Regions from separate parts of the Mangrovibacillus sp. Mu-81 genome, predicted to be linked through region 3. Evidence: riboswitches for the same ligand, from Rfam matches in the RefSeq annotation. Region 3 holds a riboswitch; each other region holds the start of a gene.
What was found. Region 3 has a riboswitch for lysine ahead of V6B33_RS20510 (Na+/H+ antiporter NhaC family protein). Riboswitches for the same ligand answer to the same signal wherever they lie in the genome.
Positions count from the first base shown of each region.

Region 1: linked by a shared signal. The riboswitch ahead of V6B33_RS11380 (aspartate kinase) and the one ahead of V6B33_RS20510 (Na+/H+ antiporter NhaC family protein) in region 3 are both predicted to bind lysine.
Region 2: linked by a shared signal. The riboswitch ahead of lysA (diaminopimelate decarboxylase) and the one ahead of V6B33_RS20510 (Na+/H+ antiporter NhaC family protein) in region 3 are both predicted to bind lysine.

Region 1 covers NZ_JBAJHU010000004.1:151,518-155,810, forward strand. Annotated here, with positions in the region: gene V6B33_RS11375 (YslB family protein) at 168-605, shown strand; gene V6B33_RS11380 (aspartate kinase) at 687-1,925, opposite strand; lysine riboswitch at 2,131-2,309, opposite strand; gene uvrC (excinuclease ABC subunit UvrC) at 2,421-4,193, opposite strand.
Region 2 covers NZ_JBAJHU010000010.1:23,085-27,377, forward strand. Annotated here, with positions in the region: gene V6B33_RS17245 (FixH family protein) at 1-294, shown strand, start outside; gene lysA (diaminopimelate decarboxylase) at 762-2,048, opposite strand; lysine riboswitch at 2,166-2,341, opposite strand; gene V6B33_RS17255 (ABC transporter ATP-binding protein) at 3,011-4,293, shown strand, end outside.
Region 3 covers NZ_JBAJHU010000016.1:57,085-61,377, reverse strand. Annotated here, with positions in the region: gene V6B33_RS20520 (HD-GYP domain-containing protein) at 1-510, shown strand, start outside; gene yunB (sporulation protein YunB) at 569-1,333, shown strand; lysine riboswitch at 1,493-1,675, shown strand; gene V6B33_RS20510 (Na+/H+ antiporter NhaC family protein) at 1,790-3,352, shown strand; gene V6B33_RS20505 (flavin monoamine oxidase family protein) at 3,541-4,293, shown strand, end outside.

The DNA.
Region 1 (4,293 bases), on a different contig from region 3:
AAAAAGAGCGTTAAAAACGTACTATATACGACTTTAATAGTTAGAAAATTCTAATTAATTCCTGATAATGTTATACCGCCAAAATATCCCATCTTTCGTTTTACATGTTTGGGATGATAAATCCTCATCACATGTATATAATAGTTTTATAGAAAGAGGGGATTTACTTGGAACAGAAAAATGAAGAAATCTATGAGCCGGCCGTTCCGGTTTTCGGTTATGAATTGATTCGCGATATCCTGCTCCCGGATATCCTTGGAAAGCACACTCCTGAAATCTTATATTGGGGAGGCAAACAGCTCTCCAGAAAATTCCCCCTTCAATCCGTCGAAGAATGTACATCATTTTTTGATGAAGCAGGATGGGGAACGCTGACGGTTGTCGAACAAAAGAAAAATGAAATCACCTTTGAATTGCGAGGGTCATTTATCGAAAGACGCTTATCGCTGAAATCCGACGTTACTTTCAAAATGGAAGCGGGCTTTCTTGCGGAGCAAATCCAACTGCTGAAGAAATGCACCACTGAAGCAGCAGACGAGATACATAAACGAAATCGATCCGTGAAGATTACCGCTCGCTGGGACGAAAAAGATAAAGTTGAATGAACGAATGACCTTGGCAGTGAACTAAATAGATGCACGGAAAAAAGGGTTGACTCTGTTAAAGAGCCAACCCTTTCATTCTGTTTATAGCGTTACCTCTTCCACTTGAACGGCGTCCAGTTTGAATGCCGTATGTAATACACCGGCAGCTTTTTGCATATTTTTCTGGTCGACCACGGCAGACACTTTAATTTCCGACGTACTGACCATCTTGATGATAATATCATTATGCGCCAGGACTTCAAACATCTCGGCCGCCACCCCCGGGTTGGAAATCATTCCGGATCCAACAATGGACACTTTGGCCAGATCGCGTTCATGTTCAATATGGGTGAACCCCAGATCCTTCTGGTTTTTCTCCAAGACGGAAAGTGCATCATCAAGGTCCTGCTCCTTGATTGAAAACGATAGATTCGTTGTATCGCGGTCTGTCTGGCTCTGAATGATGATGTCCACATTCAAATGATTTTTTGCAAGTGTCGTGAACACTGATGATAATCCTGTCAGGGCATTGCCGAGCCCAAAGACGGTCACCCGGACAATTTCATCTTCGAATGCCACGCCTCTTACCACTAAATTCTGTTCCATGCTTGCTTCCTCCTCAATGTACGTTCCTTCCACTTTTTGAAGACTGGATCTGACTTCTAACGGGATTTGATAATTTTTTGCGAATTCAACCGCCCGGGGATGAAGGACACCCGCACCCAGATTGGCAAGCTCGAGCATTTCATCATACGAGATGGAAGGCAGTTTTCTCGCCCCTTCGATATAACGCGGGTCAGACGTATAAACTCCGTCAACATCAGTGTAAATATCACATCGATCCGCTTTTAATGCAGCAGCGATCGCGACGGCTGTCGTGTCCGATCCCCCGCGGCCAAGGGTGGTGATTTCACCTGACAGAGTCATTCCCTGGAAGCCTGCTACAATGACAACTTTTCCGGCTTGAAGCTGTGTCGTGATTTTCTCGGTATGGATATTGGTGATGCGTGCATTGCTGTGCACAGATTCTGTCTCAATCCCCGCCTGCCAGCCAGTATACGAAATGGCTTCCTGGCCTGCCTGGATCAATGCCATCGTCAGAAGGGAAATGGTCACCTGTTCTCCAGTGGATAAAAGCATATCCATTTCCCGTTTACTTGGTTGAGAAGTGATTTCTCTCGCTAAACCGACTAATGTATCAGTTGTTTTCCCCATGGCGGATACGACAACGACAACATCATTTCCCCGATTCTTCTCCTCCAGGATCCTTGACGCAACATTTTGAATTCTTTCAACAGAACCTACTGAAGTTCCACCGAACTTTTGAACGATAATACTCACAGCTTCTCCTTCTTTCTCTTTGAGTGTAGAAATTAATCTTACTTTCTGAAGAGAATCATCCGTCTTCTGCACAAGTTCCTGCTGCCTTTGTATGTATGGAAACATACTGTGGGCGCCAGATGCCAAATAATAAAAAAAGCAATGAGACAAAATATCTCATTGCTCTATGAACTTAAAGTAAAAAATACTGATTCGTTCATCGGCATTGTGAGATAGCTCTCCAAGATTGATTCATCTTGACAATCCTGCATTTCTTAAACGCAGAACCAGCGGAATTAGTTTGAGCCTAAGACCACTTCGGCGAATCTCCCCTTTCCAGACATCTCAACAGAGCCCATACTCCTCCATGTCTATACTCTTGAAGCCCGCACCTCTATCACCACTATTAAAAGTGATAATGTTTTAAATTATCGATAATTATAGCACACGAAAAAAACGGAAGCAACGGATTTTTCAGAATAATCCCGTATAATTTTTCGGCTCATTCGGGTAAAACTATCCCCGAAGCTTCTCTTGCAAAACTTTCGCAACAGCTTCCGGAATCCCTATATCCTTAAATTCTTCCACTGTGGCTTCTTTCATTTTCTTCATGGAACCGAAGTGTTTGAGGAGCTGTTTCTTCCGCTTGGGTCCGATTCCGTCGATTCCATCAAGGGTGGATTGAAAAACACTTTTCCCACGGAGCTGGCGGTGGAATGTGATGGCAAACCGGTGGACTTCATCCTGTACCCGCTGGAGCAGATAGAATTCCTGGCTTCTTTTTTCCAACGGCACGATCTGCAGCGGATTTCCGTACAGGAGTTCAGATGTCTGATGTTTATCATCCTTCGACAAACCCCCGATCGGGATATCCAGACCCAGCTCGTTTTCAATCACATCACGGGCTGCTTCGATCTGCCCTTTACCACCGTCAATGATGATGAGGTCGGGAAGTGGAAGACCATCTCTTAACACCCGTGAGTACCTTCGCCTCACCACTTCTCTCATGGATTCATAATCATCCGGTCCTTTAACGGTTTTTATTTTATACTTTCGATACTCCTTCTTTGCTGGCTTTCCATCCATAAACACGATCATGGCCGAGACAGGGGCGGATCCCTGTATATTCGAGTTATCAAATGCTTCGATTCTAAATGGGGTATAAATCCCCATTTGTTCGCCTAACCTTTCAATCGCCTTGATCGTTCGATCCTCGTCTCTCTCAATCAGTGCAAACTTTTCGTCGAGTGCCTGCTTGGCATTTTTCTCTGCCAGTTTAACGAGTTCTTTCTTCTTCCCGCGCTTCGGCTGGGTTACCTTTACTTCCAATAACTTCGCAGCCAGCTCTTCTTCTATTTCTTCCGGAAGGAAAATCTCTCTCGGTTTAAAGTGGTTCGCCTTTGAATAGAATTGGCCCAAATATGTGAGAAATTCATCTTCCGGTTCATTGTATAGCGGGAACAGCGATACATCCCGTTCAATCAATTTCCCCTGCCTCACGAAAAATACCTGAACGCACATCCAGCCTTTATCGACTGCAAATCCGAACACATCCCGATCTGTAAAATCCGTCATCGTCATTTTCTGTTTTTCCATCGTTGCTTCGATATGGAGGATCTGATCACGGAATTCCTTCGCCCGCTCAAACTCGAGGTTTTCAGACGCTGCATTCATTTTTGCTGTTAATTCTTTTTTTATTTCCTTGTATCCGCCATTTAAAAATCTGGCAATTTCATCGGTCATTTCCCTGTACGTATCACTCTTCACTTCTCTCACACAAGGGGCAAGACATTGGCCCATGTGATAATAGAGACATACCCTGTCCGGGAGAGTGGTGCATTTCCGCAATGGATACAGCCGGTCCAACAGCTTTTTCGTTTCATTGGCCGCTCCTACATTCGGATAAGGACCGAAGTACTTCCCTTTCCCCCGCTGCACTTTGCGTGTCGTGATCAAACGCGGGTGCCGTTCATTTGTCAATTTAATGAATGGATAGCTTTTATCATCCTTTAACATGACATTGTATTTGGGATCATATTTCTTTATTAAATTCATTTCGAGTACTAGTGCTTCAAGGTCGGATGAAGTCATGATGTATTCGAAGTCTTCGATTTCCCCTACAAGCCGCTGTGTTTTCGCATCGTGCGAGCCTGTGAAATACGAACGGACCCGATTTTTCAGCACTTTTGCCTTACCGACATAAATGATCGTTCCCTGACGGTCTTTCATCAAGTAGCAGCCAGGCTGATCGGGCAGCAGTGCCAATTTATTTGTAATGACAGGATTCAAGTTTCTCCCCCTTTTTTACTTTCTGTTCTCCTCTTATTGTAAAGTGATTATCACTATATGGTAAACCAATCATAATATATTTTTTTTGCTGACATAAGAA
Region 2 (4,293 bases), on a different contig from region 3:
CAGGAGGGTCAGAAAGTGGACGATGCGAACTTCGTCCATTTCGAAATCTGGAAAGCCGACGGCACCTTCCGCCTGCCAATGGAAGAAGCCGAACCTGCCGGGGACGGAACCTATACATTCAACCAGAAGTTAAACGAAGATGGTCTCTATTACGTCAAGATCCATGCCGGCAGTAACGGATCCATCATCATGCCGACCAAGCCATTCGCAGTCGGGGAACTGTCCAAGTCCGATGTCGAAGCACTGAACGGCATGGCGCCTGATGAGAGCAGTCATCACGAAGGCCATCATTGATTTTATTTGGAGGAGCAGATGAAAGTGTCTGTTCCTTTTTTTGGTGTCGGCGGTTACTTTAGAGAGACGTTTTCAAGGTGATTTGCATGCGTGGCTGAATGCTTGTCCAATGGTTCAAGTTCCTTTCTTCGTTCATCAGGTGATTAATTTTCATCCATTACGCCCCTGTTTTGACCATTTTTTTCAAAAAACATGGATTGTTATACTGAATCGAGAATTTGGCATCTGTGCCTATTGATTTTGACACCCCGCCACTGAATAATTGTGCCACTTTATAAATAATTGCGCCGGAATTCATATTATTGCGCTGCTTTAAGGATAATTGCGCCGGTTTCCAGATTATTGCTCCACTTTTCAAATAATTGCTCCGGATTCCTCATAATTGCGCTTCTTGTCGAATTTTCTTTACCTACTGATAAAAAAGAAGAACCCCTGCCGCTCCCGGCAAAGGTCCTCCCGCAACAATTCTATCGATCCAATTTCACCAAATCCTCATAACTCTCCCGCTCGATCACCATGCGGGACTCTCCGTTCTTTACAAACACGACGGCAGGACGCGGGATCCGGTTATAGTTATTCGCCATGGAATATCCATATGCGCCTGTACTGAACACGGCGAGAGTATCACCAAAGTTCACCGGCGGCAGTTTCAAATCCCAGATGAGCATATCGCCGGATTCGCAGCATTTTCCCGCAACGCTGACAAGTTCGGTGCATTCTTCATTCGGGCGGTTCGCCAGCACTGCATGATATTTCGCCCCGTATAATGCAGGACGCAGATTATCAGTCATGCCGCCGTCCACCGACACGTATGTGCGCACGTCCGGGATTATTTTCTTCGATCCTACTTTATACAGCGTTGTACCAGCTTCCGCCACGATGCTGCGGCCCGGTTCGATCCACACTTCAGGAAGCGGATACCCGTTCTCCCCGAAACTTTCCTTGACGCTTGCCGCGATCGCTTTCACATATTCAGAAACCGGCAGCGGCTTATCTTCTTCGGTGTAGCGGACCCCGAAGCCCCCGCCGATGTTCAGGACCGGCAGTGTCACGTCGCAATCGAGCCTCACACTTTGAAGGAAATCGGAAAGCACCTTGATTGCCTGCTGGAAGCCATCCAGTTCAAAGATCTGAGACCCGATATGGGAATGGATCCCGAGTACTGTATAATTCGGCTTGCATAAGGCGATCTGCATCGCACGGTCTGCCTGTCCGTTCGAAATGCCGAAACCGAACTTCGAATCATCCTGCCCGGTCATGATGTAGTCATGCGTATGCGCCTCCACACCAGGTGTCACTCTCAGCAGGATGTTGACTTGCTGCTCCCGCTCTTTTGCCAAATCATGCAAGAGCTCAAGCTCAAGGAAGCTGTCAACCACAAAGCAGCCGATTTCCGCATCTAATGCTTCAACGAGCTCCGCCTCCGACTTGTTGTTCCCGTGAAAATGGATCCGGTCTGCCGGGAATCCGGCTTGAAGCGCCGTATACAGCTCCCCGCCCGACACGACATCCAGCGACAGATTCTCCTCTTCAGCAAGTCGGACCATTTCCTTGCACATGAATGCCTTGCTCGCATACGCCACCTGGAACTCAAGGCCGCTCTCGATGAACGCCTCCCGGAACGAGCGCGCCTTCTCCCGGACCATCGCCTCATCATACACCATCAGCGGAGTACCATACGCAGCGGTAAGCTTATCCGTACTCATTCCCCCGATTTCCAAGTGTCCCTGTACATTCGTTTCCATCGTTTCCATATCACATTCTCCTCCTGAAACCCCTCCGAAAAAATACACAAAAAAACCGTATGAAGCGATGCTCATACGGTTTCCTGATCAAAACGAAGAACGTCCTGAAGAATTCTGTATTAACATCTCTTCAATAGTTCTCCACAACGTGACCATTGTGACAGTCTGACACTTGTTCAATGTCAGCCCAACAAGAAACCGAATGGCTGCTTCTCGTTTCGGCGATCTGCCTTTCACTTTCCATCCCCGGATCCTTCATCCTCAGGAAAGTTACTCCTCATTCTCGCGCCTCTATTATCAGAGAGTAAGTTTATCAATTTGTAAAATCACTATACATCGAGTTGGAAAAGTTGTCAATCAATTCTATGCAGAATTTAATTTGAATAGGGCGGGCAGGGGGCAGGTTCCTTGGTTCAGGTATGGGGAATGAGGCGTAACGGAAAATTATAGAACCTAAAACTTTAGTAGATTGGTGAATATAAAATTATTAAAAAGACACTTTAGTAGGGTCATTCTGTTATTTTTTTCTCTATTTTCGTGTAAAAATTATGGAAGGGGCTTGAAACACAGCCTCTTTCACACACTAGCCCTCCCTCTGTAAGTGGATTTGGACCCCTATTAAATAATTGCGCCGGTTTCAGAATTATTGAGCCCGATCTCAGATAATTGCGCCAGATCTCCAATTATTGCGCCTCTTTCACGATAATTGAGCTTCTTTTTAATTAATTGCGCGGCTTGTCGAATTTTCTTCAGAACCTACGCAGCAGAACCCTTAATGAAATTTTTGAAAATTCACTTTTCAACTCCCGGATTAAATCATACAATAAACATAACCAACAAAAAGGAGGCAGTTTACATGAGAAACATGAACGAGTTAACCGTACCAACATATAAGGGTGGAACGCCTTTTTAACGTTACGGTCTTCCCCCTTATATGTGTTTAGTGAAAAAACACAATAAAGGGGTACTTTATGCATTTTCCAGTTAAGAAATTTCTTTCGTATTATAAACCTTATTTCAGAGTGTTCATGGTGGTATTGGCCTGTGCGCTGATCACTTCTTCACTGACCCTTGTCTTTCCTTTGCTCGTCCGTTATGTGACGAAGGATGTGCTGGAAGGAGGTCTGGCGACAGCGATTGTTGACGTGTTATGGGTCGGGGGCTTGATGATCGTTCTGGTGATTGTGCAGAACATCGGAAATTATGTGGTCGATTATAAAGGGCACGAGATCGGGGCCCGCATGGAAAGCGATTTGCGCAGTGAGTTGTTTTCCCATATGCAGAAGCTTTCTTTCAGCTTTTATGATAAACAAAAGACGGGCCAGCTGATGACGCGGGTGACAAATGATCTATTATTGGTTTCCGAGCTTTATCATCACGGGCCGGAGGATTACGTAAAGTATCTTGTCCGGTTTCTTGGAGCGTTTGTGATCCTGCTTTTCATCAATGCGCCTCTTACGATACTCGTATTTTGCTTTTTTCCGATTCTCGGTTTCTTTTCACTGTATTTCAATAAGAGACTGAACCGGGCACTCACCGATAACAAAGAACGGATCGGGGACATCAATGCACAGGTAGAGGATACGTTGTCCGGGATCCGCGTCGTTCAATCGTTCGCCAATGAGCCGCTCGAAATCAACAAATTCAACAGGGAGAATGATCGTTTTCTCGAAAGCCGGAAAGACACGTATAAGGCAGAGGCCTATTTCTATAACGGCACGGAAGCCTTCATACAGATGATTACCATCACCGTCGTCATTGCCGGGGCTATTCAAATCGTGAATGCGTCGCTTGATTTGCCTGACCTTATCACATTCCTGCTCTATATCGGTTTCATGGTAGAGCCGATCCAGCGGCTCACTCACATGAGCACCCAATTCCAGGAAGGAATCACAGGTTTTCAACGGTTCATCGAAATCATGAATACAGAACCCGACATCGGGAATGCTCCTGATCCGAAAGCAATACCGCTGGTCAAGGGCCGCATTGAGTTCAGGAACGTCTCCTTTCATTACGACACGTCAACAAAGCCTGTATTTGAACATCTGTCACTTGACATCCAACCGGGAGAATACACAGCCATCGTCGGACCGTCCGGGGGTGGCAAGACTACCTTGAGCTCTTTGATCCCGCGTTTTTACGACACAACAACTGGCGGCATCTTTGTAGATGGGGAGAATGTGAAAGACCTGGATCTGAAATTCCTCAGAAACAACATAGGAATCGTTCATCAGGATGTCTACCTTTTTTCAGG
Region 3 (4,293 bases):
CACGGCTTTGAGATTCTTCGAAAACTGCAGTCCATTTCACTGATGGTGGCTCATTGCGCCTATCAGCATCATGAGAGATTGGACGGTTCGGGTTACCCGCGCGGATTAAAAGGGGAAGATATCCATCCCTTTGCAAAAATCATTGCAGTGGCAGACGTCTTCGATGCGATGACATCCAATCGGGTTTACCGCGAAGCGATGCTGCCGCATGAAGCGTTGGAAATCCTTTACGCGGGCTCAGGTTCCTTATTTGATAAGAATGTCATCGAAGCCTTCAGGAGATCCGTTGCAATTTATCCAAATGGGATGGTCGTCGAATTGAATGACGGGAAGAAAGGGATCGTCACCGGGCAGAATAAGGGGCTGACAGACCGTCCTGTCATAAGAGTGATTGAAGAGAATGGGAAAGAACTTTATCGTCCATATAATTTGGATCTGCGGACCGAACTTGATAAGGTCATCACCGGTTTTGATGCAGATTATGAACCTGAATCAAGTAAAATAAAATAAGTTTTTGCGTTAAACCCTCCTTAGAGAGCATAAGAATAGCTTGTAAGGGGGGATTTTTTTGTCCAGATTCAAAACACACATACCCCGAAAAGGAGGGCCGCTGCCTTTTCGCCACGTGATGATCATCACCATCGTATTCTTCGTCTTTTCCACGGGTGCAGGGCTTTGGATCGTCAACCTTGGATTGAAACCGACCCTGCTTGCTTATGCAGAAACCCAGACGAGCAGAATCGGGACGATGGTCATCAATAAAGCAATCAACAAGAAGGTAGCCGGTTCCATTGAGTTGGAAGAGATAACCGAAGAAGTGAAAAATGAAGAAGGGGAGGTGGTCTCTCTCAGCTTCAACACACAGAATATCAACCGGGTACAGGGGGAAATCACTAATTTAGTACAATTATATTTAAAGGAAGCCGAAAAAGGGAATATTGAAAACCTGGAATATATCACAGACGTGGAAATCGATGAAGAAGGCACGAAAGCGGATGAAGGAATCGTCTACTCGGTCCCGCTCGGTCAGGCGACAAACAATGCCCTGCTCGGGAACTTGGGGCCAAAGGTTCCAATCAGATTCCATGCGATCGGGGACGTGCGTTCCGACATTAAACATACGGTAGAGGAGTTCGGAATAAACAACGCCCTCGTCAAGGTCTATGTGACCCTTACCGTGAATGTCCAGATCATCATCCCGTTTGCAACGAAAACGGAAACCATTAAACAGGACGTATTGATCGCCATGGATACCGTTCATCTGGACGTACCGCAGTTCTTCAATAACAGCGGCGACGGCACATCGCCATCCATCGAAATCCCGACGAACTGATGACACCCGCGGAAAGCAAATGCTTCCACGGAAATCAATTGCAGCAATCAAGGATGGTACAACCTGCACTAGCATCTATTCGACAAAAAAGTTGTCAAACTTGTGATAGTTTGATATATTAAGTAAGGAAATTTTAATATTATAACCACATCATCAATCCGATGGGGTAGAGGTGCAGGGTTCAAGAGTAAGCTGTTTGAGGATGACAACTGAGACAACAGATGAAAGGGAACCTTTGCCGAAGTAGATATGCTTGTCAGAAGTATATTTGCTGGGGTTATCTTGAACAAGGGTAACACTGTCATTATAGGGGATACTCTATGATGGGGAGCTACAGATCGTGATGGAGCACTTACATTACTCATTAAAGGTAATGATAGGATCCTCTATCATTACCTTTTTTTATTCCTCTGTCATGCTATGAGGTTCCCCCCTGTCAACTAGGAGGAGGACATTATGGAAAACACGATTTATTCAATCATCCCACCCCTTTTAGCCATCCTTATGGTTATCCTGACGAGACGCGTACTGCTTTCTCTGGGTGTAGGGATCATCGCTTCAGCACTTCTTATCACAGATTTCTCCATTACGGGCACATTCACAAAGGTATGGGAAGCCGTCAAGGGCATCTTTGTCGCAGACGGAGAATTGAATACCTGGAATGTGTACATCATTCTATTTTTATTGATTCTTGGCGTCATCACCGCTTTCGTCAACATCTCGGGCGGCAGCCGCGCATTCGGTGAATGGGCGATGAAACGCGTGAAGACAAGAAGAGGCGCACAATTATTGGCAGCCGTATTAGGTATCATTATTTTTATTGATGACTATTTCAATGCTCTTGCGGTCGGACAGGTTTCAAGGCCAATCACGGACCGTCACAAGATTTCACGTGCAAAACTCGCGTATATCATCGACTCAACATCGGCTCCGGTCTGTGTCGTTTCGCCGGTATCAAGCTGGGGAGCATATATCATCGGAATCATCGGCTCAATCCTTGCCACTCACAGCATCACGGAATACACAGCATTCTCTGCATTCATACAAATGATCCCGATGAACCTGTATGTATGGGCAGCTCTTCTTTTGGTATTGGTTGTGGCATACAGAGGATTTGATTTCGGGAAAATGAAAGAGCATGAAGACAGAGCGATCACAACAGGAAACCTATATGATCCGGATAAGGATATCCCCGGAGAACTTAAGAACGATCTGCCTGTAAGTTCTAAAGGGACAGTTGGTGATCTGGCTTGGCCGATCATCGCACTTGTTGTAGGAACAGTCGGAATGATGCTCTGGACAGGGTATAAAGCAGTCGGTTCTTTTGATATCCTGCCGGTATTTGAGAACACGGATGTTACCAAATCATTGTTATATGGAAGCTTATTCGCACTTGCGATTGCATTCATTCTATTCTTCCGTCAAGTAAGTTTGAAGGGTGTGGAAGGGAGTGCCGTCGGGACAGCCGTCGTAGAAGGGATCAAATCGATGCTCCCTGCGGTATATATCCTGATCTTCGCTTGGGCAATTGTAACGCTCATCGATGAACTGCAAACAGGGACGTATTTAGCAGGTCTGGTAGAAAAATCAGACATGCCTGTTGAATTCCTGCCTGTGCTGTTGTTCCTGGTAGCGGGAGTCATGGCATTCTCTACAGGAACTTCATGGGGTTCTTTCGGAATTCTTCTGCCGATTGCTGGGGAAATTGCAGCTGCGACAGATGTCAGTGTATTACTTCCTGCAATGGCAGCAGTGTTGGCAGGTTCGGTTCTTGGAGACCATTGTTCACCGATTTCCGATACAACCATCCTTTCTTCCACAGGTGCAGGAAGCAACCATATAGACCATGTACTCACACAGCTTCCATATGCGCTCATTGGTGCATTAGCTGCAACGATCGGTTATCTTGTACTCGGTTTCACCGGAAGCACGCTGCTTGGATTAATCACAGTGATTGTGCTGGTGGTGGGGATCGGCTTTATTAAAGGAAAAAATACCGAATCAGCCGTTTCGCAATAATTGTTATACAAAAAACCAGAGGCAGTCGCTTCTGGTTTTTTTGTGTTTCAACTGCATCCAAGTGTAAGCAATGGAGGGATAACAGGGCAAAGCCGAAGCCGATCACCATTGACAGTGAAAATGAGTCATTCCCCATATTCTACCATCACCTTCTTATTCATATGAATAGGAGAAAAGGGGGGATTGATTTGTTGACAAAGGTAGAAGACTATGAAGATTTAAACTATCCCGACGATTTATTGTATATCATACGGAATGGGTTTCAACAAACTTCCAAGCCTAAACATGTTCTTATCTTAGGAGGAGGCATGGCCGGACTGGTGGCTGCCTCCCTGCTTAAAAGGGCAGGTCATACAGTGACGATACTGGAAGGAAACAACCGGATAGGTGGAAGGGTCTATACAGTGAGGGAGCCGTTCACTTGCGGAAACTACCTGGACTTTGGAGCCATGCGGATCCCCGGCAATCATCGATTGGTCTTCGAATACATCAAGCGTTTTAATCTCCCGGTCAATCGCTTTATAAATTCATCACCGAACGATCTGATTTATGCTAACAATGTCCTGACGACACAAGAGGAATATAAGAAAAATCCTGATATCCTGAGATTTCCTCTTGAAGAAGATGAAAAAGGAAAAACAGCAACCGAGCTTTTTCTCGAAGCGACCCAGCCCTTCTTTGATCTATATTCAAGCAGCACCCCGGCACAACGGGAGGAATTAAAGAAGCAATACGCCATGTATTCAATAGGCGATTTTTTGGCTGACAACCCGCTCGGAAAATCACTTTCGGACAATGCCATCCGAAAAATCGGCGTCTTACTGGGGATAGAAGGATTTCCTGGATTCTCTTTTATAGACATAATAACAGATATCATCTATCCGATATTCAGTGAAAATACTTCATTCTATGAAATCACAGGAGGGAATGATCGGCTCCCG